DNA from 3 places in the Conexibacter sp. W3-3-2 genome. Region 3 is predicted to be linked to each of the others. Evidence: riboswitches for the same ligand, from Rfam matches in the RefSeq annotation. Region 3 holds a riboswitch; each other region holds the start of a gene.
The links. A riboswitch is a leader RNA that binds a small molecule or an ion and turns the genes downstream of it on or off. The one in region 3 is predicted to bind cyclic di-AMP.
Positions count from the first base shown of each region.

Region 1 (3,259 bases), on a different contig from region 3:
ACGAACGTCACGATCACCACCACCGCCGCGCCGAAGCCGAACAGCCACTCCGGGATCGGAAGGTCGGCCCGGATCACGAGACCGTGGGCCGCCGACGAGGCGGGCAGCAGGAGGAGCAGCACGACCGCGAGCAAGGCGGGGACGCGCAGACGAGAGCGGACGAGCACCCGTCAATACTACGCAGCGTAGTGTTTCCTGGCGGCGCGGTAGACTCCGCGCGTGTCCCAGGAGCGACTCCCCGAACTGCACGAGCTCGAGCGCGAGGTCATGGCCGAGATCTGGTCCCGCGGGGAGTCCACCGTGCGCGACGTCCTCGACGGGCTGAACGCCCGCGCGGAGAAGACCCGCGCCTACACGACCGTGATGACCGTCATGAGCCGACTCGCGGAGAAGGAACTGCTCGTCCGTCGTCGTTCGGGCAAGACCGACCACTACTCGGCCGCCATGTCGCAGGACGACTACGAGGAGCGCCGCGCCGCGGGCGAGGTCGCCGATCTCGTGGACGCCTACGGCGACACGGTCCTGGTGCATTTCGCGCGCTCGATCCAGCAGCTGGACCCCGAGCGGCGCAAGGAGCTGCGCCGGCTCGCAGGCAAGAAGCCCAGCGCCTGACGGCGCAGCCGGCTCAGGCCTCCAGCGCCTTCTTGATCGCGGTTTCGAAGCCCCGAAAGCCGAACGACCCCTCGAGCCGCTCGGCGACGCGTCCACGTGCGTCGATCGTGAAGAGCCACGGCTCCGACGGCAGGTTGAAGGCCTTGAGCGGCTCGCGCAGCCCCTTGTCGAACGAGTTCTCCACGTAGACCTCCTGGTGGATGAACGTCATGCGATCGCCATAGGTGGACTTGAGCTGCGCGGCGATGTCGACGACCGGGCCGCAGACGCGTGACTCGCACAGCTGCGGGGTCGAGAAGACGAGTGCCACTGGCTTCTTGCCGAGCACGTCGTCGAGGCTCTCCTCGTGCTGGTCGTCCGGCGGGAGCCGCGTGTCGATCGCCGCAAGGTCGCCCCCGGCGGAAGCGACGGTGTCGGTCTTCACGCTCGGCGCGCGCTCCCCGACGTCGGGCACGGCATCGGCCTTCGCGTCGACGACCTTGATCTGGGTGCCGGAGCCGATGAGCTTCCCGTTGATGTCGCTCGCCACGAGGACGTTGTAGGTCCCCGGTCCGTCGACCGTGACCCGCGAGTCGTAGATCGCGGAGAACGGGTCCTTCTCGCTGGCCGTTTGCCGTGAGCGGAACGGTGGGTCCGTCACCAGCAGGTCTGCCGGCGCCGGGAATGGTCCGAGCACCCGGGCGCTCTCGCCCTTGGCGAGGTAGACGACCGACGGGGCGTAGACGAACCCGGTCTGCTCGTCGATGAGCCCGAACGCCAGTCGCGTCCGGGCGTCGGGGAAGACGCTCGTCCCGAGCGCGACCTGCGGCCCGGTCCCGTCGAGGGACTGGCTCAACTCGTTGAGCGTCTTTCCGGCCGGCTTGGGGAAGCGGGCGAGATCGACCGACGTCGCCTCGGCCAGCTTCGCACGCAGGGCCGCGGACGACGGTCCGCGGGGCTCGACGGACGCGCCGTCGGAGGACGAATCTCCGCCGCAGCCGGCGAGGGTCGCGGCACTGAGTCCGAGGATGAGGAGGTGTCGGCGCATTGTCTACGACGCATCGTAGTATGATGCGCGCCGTCATAGCAGCGCCGAATCGTCGAGACCCCGGGGTCGAGGCGAGCGGGGGACCCACTCCGGGGGCGAATCGACCCAGTGTCGTAGCGCGACTTTTCCGCGCGAGTCCGTCAGCTAACCCCGTAGGCAGACGAAAAGAGATTCGCGTTGACCTACCGCCGGTTGTCCCTCGCCGTCCTGGCCCCCACCGTGTTGCTCCTCGTGCCTTCGGGCGCGCTCGGCGCCTCGAGCACCGGAGGTGCGTCGATCCCGGACCCGGCCGCCGCGAGCGCGGCGTCCTGCGCGTCGGGCGAGAGCTGGGCCTGCCGGCGCGGCCAGACGCTCACGATCGCCGGTACCGGCATGGACGGCGTGACCCGCGTCATCTTCCAGGGCGGCAAGGGCACCAAGGACGACCGTGCCACCGCACCGTCATCCGCCGAGGCGACGTCGCTGAAGGTGACCGTTCCACGCGACGCCCGCAGCGGCGCGCTGCGACTGGTCAGCCCGGCCGGCGGCTCGAGCCGTACGCAGCGGCTGCGCATCCTCACCTCGCCGGTCCCCCAGGCGGACGTCACCGGCGCCACGACCGACCTCGCGCCCGGCCAGGCGCTCATCGCCGGGTCGCGCAAGCGCATGCTGCTGCAGTACACGGCGACCGTTGCGGGAACCGTCGAGGCCGTCCGGGTGGACTCCGGCCAGGTCGTCCGGTCCTGGCCGGTGGACGCTGGCCAGGGTGAGGTTCGCTGGGACGGGACGGTCGGTGGGTCGGTGGTGACGGCGGGCCGCTACGTGCTGCGCCTGGCCGGGCAGCCGACGGCGTCGCAGGCCAGTTCCGGGGCCGTCCAGGTCCTTGACGCGATCTTCCCGATCCGCGGCAAGCACGACCTCGGGCAGTCGGCCACCAACGACTTCGGCGGGGGCCGCGGCCACGGCGGGCAGGACATGTTCGCCCGTTGCGGCGTGCCGCTCGTGGCCGCACGTCCCGGGACCGTGCAGTTCGAGGCCGTCCAGTCCCGTGCCGGGAACTACGTCGTGCTACAGGATAAGACCGGCGCCTCGTACACCTACATGCACATGCGCGATCGCGCGCTCGTGAAGAAGGGCGACCGGGTCCGCGCCGGCCAGCGCATCGGCTACGTCGGAGACTCGGGCCGTGCCTCCGGCTGCCACCTGCACTTCGAGCTGTGGACCGCCCCAGGGTGGTACGAGGGCGGCGAGGGCATCGACCCGCTGCCGGAGCTGCGCCGCTGGGACAGCTTCAGCTGACCGCACCGGACGCCTCGTGGTCGGCGACGCCCGGCCCGCTGCTGCTGGTCCTCCTGCTGCTCGGCGGCTACCTGTGGCGCTGGCGCGCGGTCCGTCGCACACCGTCCGGGCCACGCGACGCGCCCACCTGGCGGCTGCTCGTCTTCCTGACCGGGATTGCCGCGCTCAGCGCCGCGCTCTTCTCCCCGCTGGATCCGCTGGGCGAGCAGCTTTTCGCCATGCACATGGTGCAGCACGTGCTGCTGCTCGACATCGTCCCGATCCTGCTGACCCTCGGGTTGACCAAGGTGCTGCTGCGTCCGGTGACGCGGCTGCTGCAACCCCTCGAGCGTCAGGCGGGCT
Region 1 covers NZ_WLYW01000003.1:76,366-79,624, forward strand. Annotated here, with positions in the region: gene GKE82_RS25155 (fenitrothion hydrolase) at 1-167, opposite strand, end outside; gene GKE82_RS25160 (BlaI/MecI/CopY family transcriptional regulator) at 220-612, shown strand; gene GKE82_RS25165 (hypothetical protein) at 626-1,639, opposite strand; cyclic di-AMP (ydaO/yuaA leader) riboswitch at 1,672-1,814, shown strand; gene GKE82_RS25170 (M23 family metallopeptidase) at 1,832-2,917, shown strand; gene GKE82_RS25175 (cytochrome c oxidase assembly protein) at 2,851-3,259, shown strand, end outside.
Region 1: linked by a shared signal. The riboswitch ahead of GKE82_RS25170 (M23 family metallopeptidase) and the one ahead of GKE82_RS29190 (transglycosylase family protein) in region 3 are both predicted to bind cyclic di-AMP.

Region 2 (3,259 bases), 170 kb from region 3:
CCGGAGAAGTCGGACTATGACCAGCAGCAGGCCGGGGGCGTCGTGCGCGAGTCCGCGCAGGCCCGCCCGGTGCGGGCGGCGTTCGACGTCTGGACGCCGATCGCCTACGACGGCGGCTGGTTCCGCGGGATCAGCTGGAACGAGTGGCCGGCCTCCGGCCGCGGGGGCGTGAAGGACGGCTCGTTCTCGGTCCAGGGCAAGGCGGCGGAGGTCGAGATCTGCCTGCGCCACGCGGGCGTCTTCACGCCGCGCTGCCGGCGCAGCAGCCTGCGCCGCTAGCGCGTCAGCGCAGGTCCTCGGACACGGAGGCGAGCGGGGCGATCCCCTCCTCGCGCTGCGTGCCGCGCGTCTCGCCGGAGAAGCCGAGCTTGGTCAGCCGGGCGATCTCCTGCTCGCCGAGGATGCGGGCGGGGTGCTCGGCCGGCAGGTCGCGGACGAGCTTGGCGATCCGGTTGCGGATCTGCAGCGCGAAGTGCGGGGTGGAGGCCCCCATGAGCTCGCGCACGTCGTCGATCGTGACGTCCGGGACGGAGCCGCGACGGTCGCTGCGCTCGGGGGACTCTGCTTCGCTCACGGGGCGCTCCGGGGGGTCGTCGTGGTGGTGGTGGGAGTGGTGCGGGTCGGCGGCGCCTTGGTGGTCGCCGTCGGCTGCGTCGTGGTGGCCGTGGGCTCCGGTGCGGCGGCGTTCACCGGCGCGATCTCCAGGAGACCGTCGACGGTCGCCTGGACCCCGGTCTCGACGGCCTGGTCGTCACCCACGATCCAGCCGTGATTGTAGACCCCGCGCACGGGGTCCCGGTCGTAGCCGGGCTGGATGTCGAGCAGGAACTGCTCGAGCGGCTTGGGCAGCGCGTCGCCGCGCGCCAGCAGCAGCAACGGGCCGTAGGTGCCGCTGGCCGAGAGCGCGGCGGCGGCACCCGCGTCGGCGGGGCGCCGGGTGCCCGCGAACACGAGCCCGTGGCCGGGATCGGTGATGCCCCAGCCGAACTCGCCGTCGCGGTAGCGCGCGAAGGCGATCGCGTTGGTGACCGGGTCCTGGTCGCCGATCCGCGTCACCGTGCCGGTCGCGCGCAGCGCCTGGTCACCGCCGGCCCGATGACCTTGGACGGCCCGAGCACGTAGATCTTCGGCTTGCTGTGGGTCTTCAGCGCGGCGAGCGTCTCCGCGGGAACCGTCGTGCGCGTGACGAACAGGATCGGGTCACCGGACTTCGCGGCCCAGGCGGCGGCCGGCATCGCGTACTCGGGCGCGTCGCTGCTGACGACGAGCACGCGGCCGGTGTCCGACCCGCGCACCGCCCGCCCGAACGCGTCGAGCGCGCGCGCGATCGCGGCGGGGTTGCGGCCGCCGACGTCGGTGGTCTTCAGGCGGGCCGGACGGAACACGTCGCCGACCCGGACGACCTGCGCGCCGCCGGCCTGCGCCGAGCCCGTCGGGGCGAGCGCCTGCAGCGCTTCGACCGTCACGTCGGGCCCGTCGCCGTCGGAGAGCAGCAGCGGGGCGCGCACCGGGGGGCCATCAGCGAGGCGGAGGCGAGCGCGACGCGCCAGTCCTTCGCGGGCGCGAGCGCGACGGCGGCGGGCCGCTGGCCGCGCTCGCCGCCGGGGTACACGGCCCGGGCGACCGCGGCGGCGATCGTCGGGGCGTCCCCGCCGCCGACCCGCGTCGTGTTCTTCGTCGCGAACGTCGGGAAGCCGAGGTCGGTGGCCGCGTCCTTCTCGTCGCTCTTCGCGCCGACGGCGGGGGCCGCGGTCGTCGATCCCGTGGCAGGACCGTCGCCCTTGCCGCAACCGGCGGCGGCGAGCGCGAGGACGAGGAGGGCGGCGGGCAGGGCGGGACGGAGCATGCTGGCGCGACCATATCCACGACGCCCGTGGCACGCGCCTGTCGGGGCTGCACGGACGCTGGCAGCACGAAAGGCTGCAATCCGTCGTGCAGTTCGCTACGCTGCCGCGAATTGCCGAACCCTGGACGGAACACCAGGGACGGGGGACCCACGTCGTTGGGGCGAATCCGATCGTGATCGGACGCGCTGGTTCTTTCTGCGCGAGCCCGTCAGCTAACCCCGGAGGCCGTCGAAAGAAAGCAGTCCGTCTGTGCTCCGACTCCGGGCATTCCTTCTCATAGCCGTTCTCGCCGGCCTCGCGCTCGTCGTCCCGTCCGGGGCGTCCGCCGCGAAGAAGGGCAAGGCCGCGCAGGAGGAGCAGGCCCCGACGGTCCAGTCCGACGCGTCGGCGAAGGCCGGTGGCGCGGAGTTCGGCACGGTCGATCCGACGAGCTTCCCGACCGTCCCGGGGGACGTCGCGGTGATCGACGAGGACGGCATCGCGTCCGCGCCCGAGAACGCGCCGGACGCGGTCAAGCAGATCATCTGGGCCGCGAACGGGATCGTCGGCCTGCCGTACCGGTACGGCGGCGGCCACGGCGACTTCGAGGACACCGCCTACGACTGCTCCGGCACGGTCTCCTTCGCGCTCGCCGGCGCCGACCTGCTGCGGCGCCCGCGCGACTCGCGCTCGTTCTTCACCTGGGGCAAGGCGGGCCGCGGCAAGTGGGTGACGGTCTACACGGCGTCCGACCACGCGTACATGACGGTCGCGGGCATCCGCCTCGACACCAGTGCCGCGGACGACCGCGGCGGTCTGAAGGGCCCGCGCTGGCGCCCGCTGCGGAAGTCCAACCGGGGCTTCAAGGCGCGCCGGCCGGTCGGCCTGTAGGCGCTCGGCACACCGGGCGCGTCCAGTACGCTCAGGGGGCACGTTCCACCTGAGCCCGAGGAGACCGTATGGCCGGAATGACCGGACGCATGTCCACCGTCATCAAGGCGAAGATCTCGAAGATGCTGGACAAGGCGGAGGACCCCGCCGAGACGCTGGACTACAGCTACCAGAAGCAGCTGGAGGCCCTCCAGAACGTCAAGAAGGGCATCGCCGACGTCGTCACCTCGAAGAAGCGCCTGCAGATGCAGTCGCAGAAGCTCGAGCAGTCCGTCGTGAAGCTCGACACGCAGGCCCGTCAGGCGCTCTCCGCCGGCAACGAGGAGCTCGCCCGCACCGCGCTGGAGCGCAAGCAGCTCGCGCAGACCGAGCTGCAGTCGCTCGACCAGCAGGTCGCCGAGCTCGAGGCCCAGCAGCAGAAGCTGATCGACTCGGAGAAGAAGCTCCGCGCGAAGATCGAGGCCTTCCGGACGAAGAAGGAGGTCATCAAGGCCCAGTACTCCGCTGCGGAGGCCCAGGTCCGGATCTCCGAGGCTGCGACC
Region 2 covers NZ_WLYW01000001.1:4,686,243-4,689,501, forward strand. Annotated here, with positions in the region: gene GKE82_RS22450 (hypothetical protein) at 1-279, shown strand, start outside; gene GKE82_RS22455 (hypothetical protein) at 284-574, opposite strand; gene GKE82_RS22460 (hypothetical protein) at 571-1,056, opposite strand; gene GKE82_RS22465 (cell wall-binding repeat-containing protein) at 1,053-1,508, opposite strand; gene GKE82_RS22470 (hypothetical protein) at 1,463-1,846, opposite strand; cyclic di-AMP (ydaO/yuaA leader) riboswitch at 1,949-2,089, shown strand; gene GKE82_RS22475 (hypothetical protein) at 2,097-2,717, shown strand; gene GKE82_RS22480 (PspA/IM30 family protein) at 2,807-3,259, shown strand, end outside.
Region 2: linked by a shared signal. The riboswitch ahead of GKE82_RS22475 (hypothetical protein) and the one ahead of GKE82_RS29190 (transglycosylase family protein) in region 3 are both predicted to bind cyclic di-AMP.

Region 3 (3,259 bases):
GTCAGCTGCTACCAGCACGTGTCGATCGGCCGGGAGTGCATCGTCGCCGACCGGGCGATGTTCATCGACTTCGACCACGGCGTCGTCGACGTGGAGCGTCCGATCCGCGCCCAGGGCATCTACATGCGCGACGTGCGCGTCGGGCACAACGTCTGGGTCGGCTACGGGGCCTGCTTCCTGCGCGGCGTGACGGTCGGCGACAACGCGGTCGTCGGCACCAACAGCGTCGTCACCCGCGACGTGCCCGCCAACGCGGTCTCGGGCGGGGTCCCCGCCCGCGTGCTGCGCATGCGGGACGCACCGACGCGGCTGCGCTGGTCGTGAGCGGCCCGTCGGACCGGGCGATCGAGGAGACGATCCTCGCGCTGCTCGACGCGCGCGGGAGCGCGACGAGCGGCAGGACGATCTGCCCGTCGGAGGCCGCGCGGGCGCTCGCGGGCGACGACGGCTTCCGCCCGCTCATGGAGCCGGTGCGCGCGGTGGCGTTCGCCCTGGCCGACCGGGGCGTCGTGCAGGTCACGCAGCGCGGTCGGGTGGTGGACGGTCGCGCGGCGCGCGGACCGATCCGGCTGCGCCGGCCCCCGGAGGCCTGAGGACGGCGCGGGGTGCTGCGGTCGGTCAGCCGCGGCGGGCCGCGGCGGCGGCCTTCGGGCCGCAGACCGGCCAGGGGTCGACGCCCTGGCGGTCGTAGAGCACGTAGGCGCGCTTGTCCTGCTCGTCCTCGGGCGCGGCGGCGGGATCACCGGAGCCGCCCATCGCGGCCCACGTGTCGACGTGGAACTGGTACTTGCCGCGGTAGGTGCCGTCGGGCGAGACGATCGTCGGATCGCCCCCGGACTCGCACTCGGCGATCTGCTCGAGGACGCGCATCGCCTTGGCGGGGATGGTGTCGGGGAGCGTGACCTTCGCCGGCGGGTTCTTCGAGCCCACCGGGCCGGCGGAGGCGGACGTCGGGACGAGCCCGAGCGCGCGCAGCGTCGCGGGGCCGGCGATGCCGTCGACCGTGAGCTTCTTGCGGCGCTGGAACCGCATGACGGCGATCTTCGTCGTGCGCCCGTAGACGCCGTCGACGCGGATCTTCAGGCGGCGCTGCAGCGAGCGCACGCGGCGGCCGCGCGAGCCGGGCTTGAGCGTGCGCACCGCCGACGGGCCGGCGGCCGGCGTCGTGGTCGCAGGCGTCGCGGCCTGCGTGGTGGCGGGCGCCGGCGCGGCCTGCGGCGTCGCACCCCCGGTGTTGGCCGGGGCCTCGGTCTGCGCCTGGGCGGCGCCCGGGACGGCGAAGGCGCACGCGAGGGCGAGCAGCGGTCCGGCGGTCCGGCGGTTGAGCAGCGTTGTCACGACGTCCAGCACCCCTTGGGTTGTCTCGTCGCCTACGGGGTTAGCTGTCGGGCTCGCGCGTGAGACTGCGCTACGCCGCATCGTGCGGCGATTCGCCCCAGGACCGTGGTCCACTGGGTCCCCCGTTCCCCGCGGCACAGGGCGGCGGGGACTCGGCGTCTGGTTCGGCCGCCTCTGACGGCCGCCGAGAACAGTAGCAACCGAACGCGGGTTCGCGACCCCGTCGCGTTACGGATCCACATCCAGATAGCTCGACCTCATGTCGAGCTTGAGGGTTACGGACACGATGTCCGACCCCGTGAGGGTCGGAAATTCCGTGATCATCACGGGAGTTCGGTCAACTCTCGACCATTGCTGGAGGGTTTCGGCGTTCGCGGTCGACGGCGACATAACCACCCGCGACCATGGCGCGTGGACGCTTACCGCCGCGGGCTGCGCGGACGGGTCCTCGGCGGGTCGCGAGCGCCTAGGCGCGGGCGTGGGCGTCGACCGCGGCGCGGTACACCGCGGCGGTCTGCCGGGCGATGTCCGCCCAGTCGAAGCGACGGACGTGCTCCATCGCCTCCCCCACGAGACGCTCGCGCAGCGGCTCGTCGGTGAGCAGCCGCTCGACCATCACGCCGAGGTGCTCGGCGTCGCCGCCGTTGAACCGCAGGCCCACGCGCTCGTCGGCCGGGACGACCTCGCGCAGCCCGCCGGTGTCGGCCACGATGCAGGCGCAGCCCGAGGCCATCGCCTCCAGCGCCACGAGCCCGAACGGCTCGTACAGCGACGGCACCACGCAGAGGTCGGCGATGCGGTAGAGCGAGTGCAGCACGTCGTCCCCGATCCAGCCCAGGAACGTGCCGGCCCCGTCGATCCCCAGCGCGGCCGCCTGCGCCTTCAGCTCCGCCTCGTGCGGCCCGGAGCCCGCGACGAGGTAGCGCGTGCGCACGCCGTCCCCGAGCCGCTCGATGACCCCCGCGATCGCCTCGAGCGCCAGCTGGAAGCCCTTGTAGTAGTCGAGGCGGCCGACGAGCAGGACGAGCTTCTCGTCCGGCGCGGCGAAACGGGCACGCAGCGTGTCGAGGTCCTCGATCGGCTGCAGGTCGTGGGGGTCGATCCCGTTGGCGATGACGCTGACGTGGCCCTCGTCGAGCCCGTAGACGTCCAGGACGTGCTCGCGCATGTAGTGGGAGCAGGTGATCACGTGCTGCGCGCGGTGCGTCATCCACTGCTCGACGCCGTGGATGTAGCTCTGGGGGTGCTGGTCGACCCAGCCCTGGTGGCGGCCGTGCTCCGTCGCGTGGACGGTCATGACCATCGGGCAGCCGAACCGCTTGGCGAGGTGGTCGCACGCGTTCGCGACGAGCCAGTCGTGGCCGTGGACGACGTCGAACGTGTAGCGGTCGCCGAGCTCGACGCCCGCGGCGAGCATGTCCGCGTTCATGTGCTCGATCCACGTGACGAACTCGCCGAGGTCGCGCGGGCGAATCGGCTCGCGCACGCGGTGCACGTGCACGCCCGCGACGAGCTCCTCGGCCGGCATCGTCTCGTCCCCGCGCGTGAGCACGTGCACCTCGACGTCGGCGGGCACGAGCTGCTCGGTCAGCTTGCGCACGTGGCGGGCGAGGCCGCCCTCGACGACCGGCGGGAACTCCCAGGACAGGATGAGGGTGCGCAGCGCGGACATCAGGGCTCGAGCAGGGGTGCTGCGGTGGCGTGCGGCGCCAGGTGCCGCACGGTCGGCTCGGACGAGCCTACCGACCCGAGCGCGGTGTCGAGCGCCTCGCGATGGCCCGCGGCACGCTCCAGCGGGTAGGTCCCGGCGAGCTCGCGGGTCACCATGAAGGCCCAGTCGCTGGACTGCAGCGCCAGCAGCTCCCGGACCGCGCGGGGGTCCGCGTCGGCCCCTGCCGCAACGACCCGCAGCTCCGCCTCG
Region 3 covers NZ_WLYW01000001.1:4,514,180-4,517,438, reverse strand. Annotated here, with positions in the region: gene GKE82_RS30435 (acyltransferase) at 1-324, shown strand, start outside; gene GKE82_RS21630 (DUF3253 domain-containing protein) at 321-593, shown strand; gene GKE82_RS29190 (transglycosylase family protein) at 619-1,350, opposite strand; cyclic di-AMP (ydaO/yuaA leader) riboswitch at 1,354-1,506, opposite strand; gene GKE82_RS21620 (glycosyltransferase family 4 protein) at 1,805-3,010, opposite strand; gene GKE82_RS21615 (1,4-alpha-glucan branching protein domain-containing protein) at 3,010-3,259, opposite strand, start outside.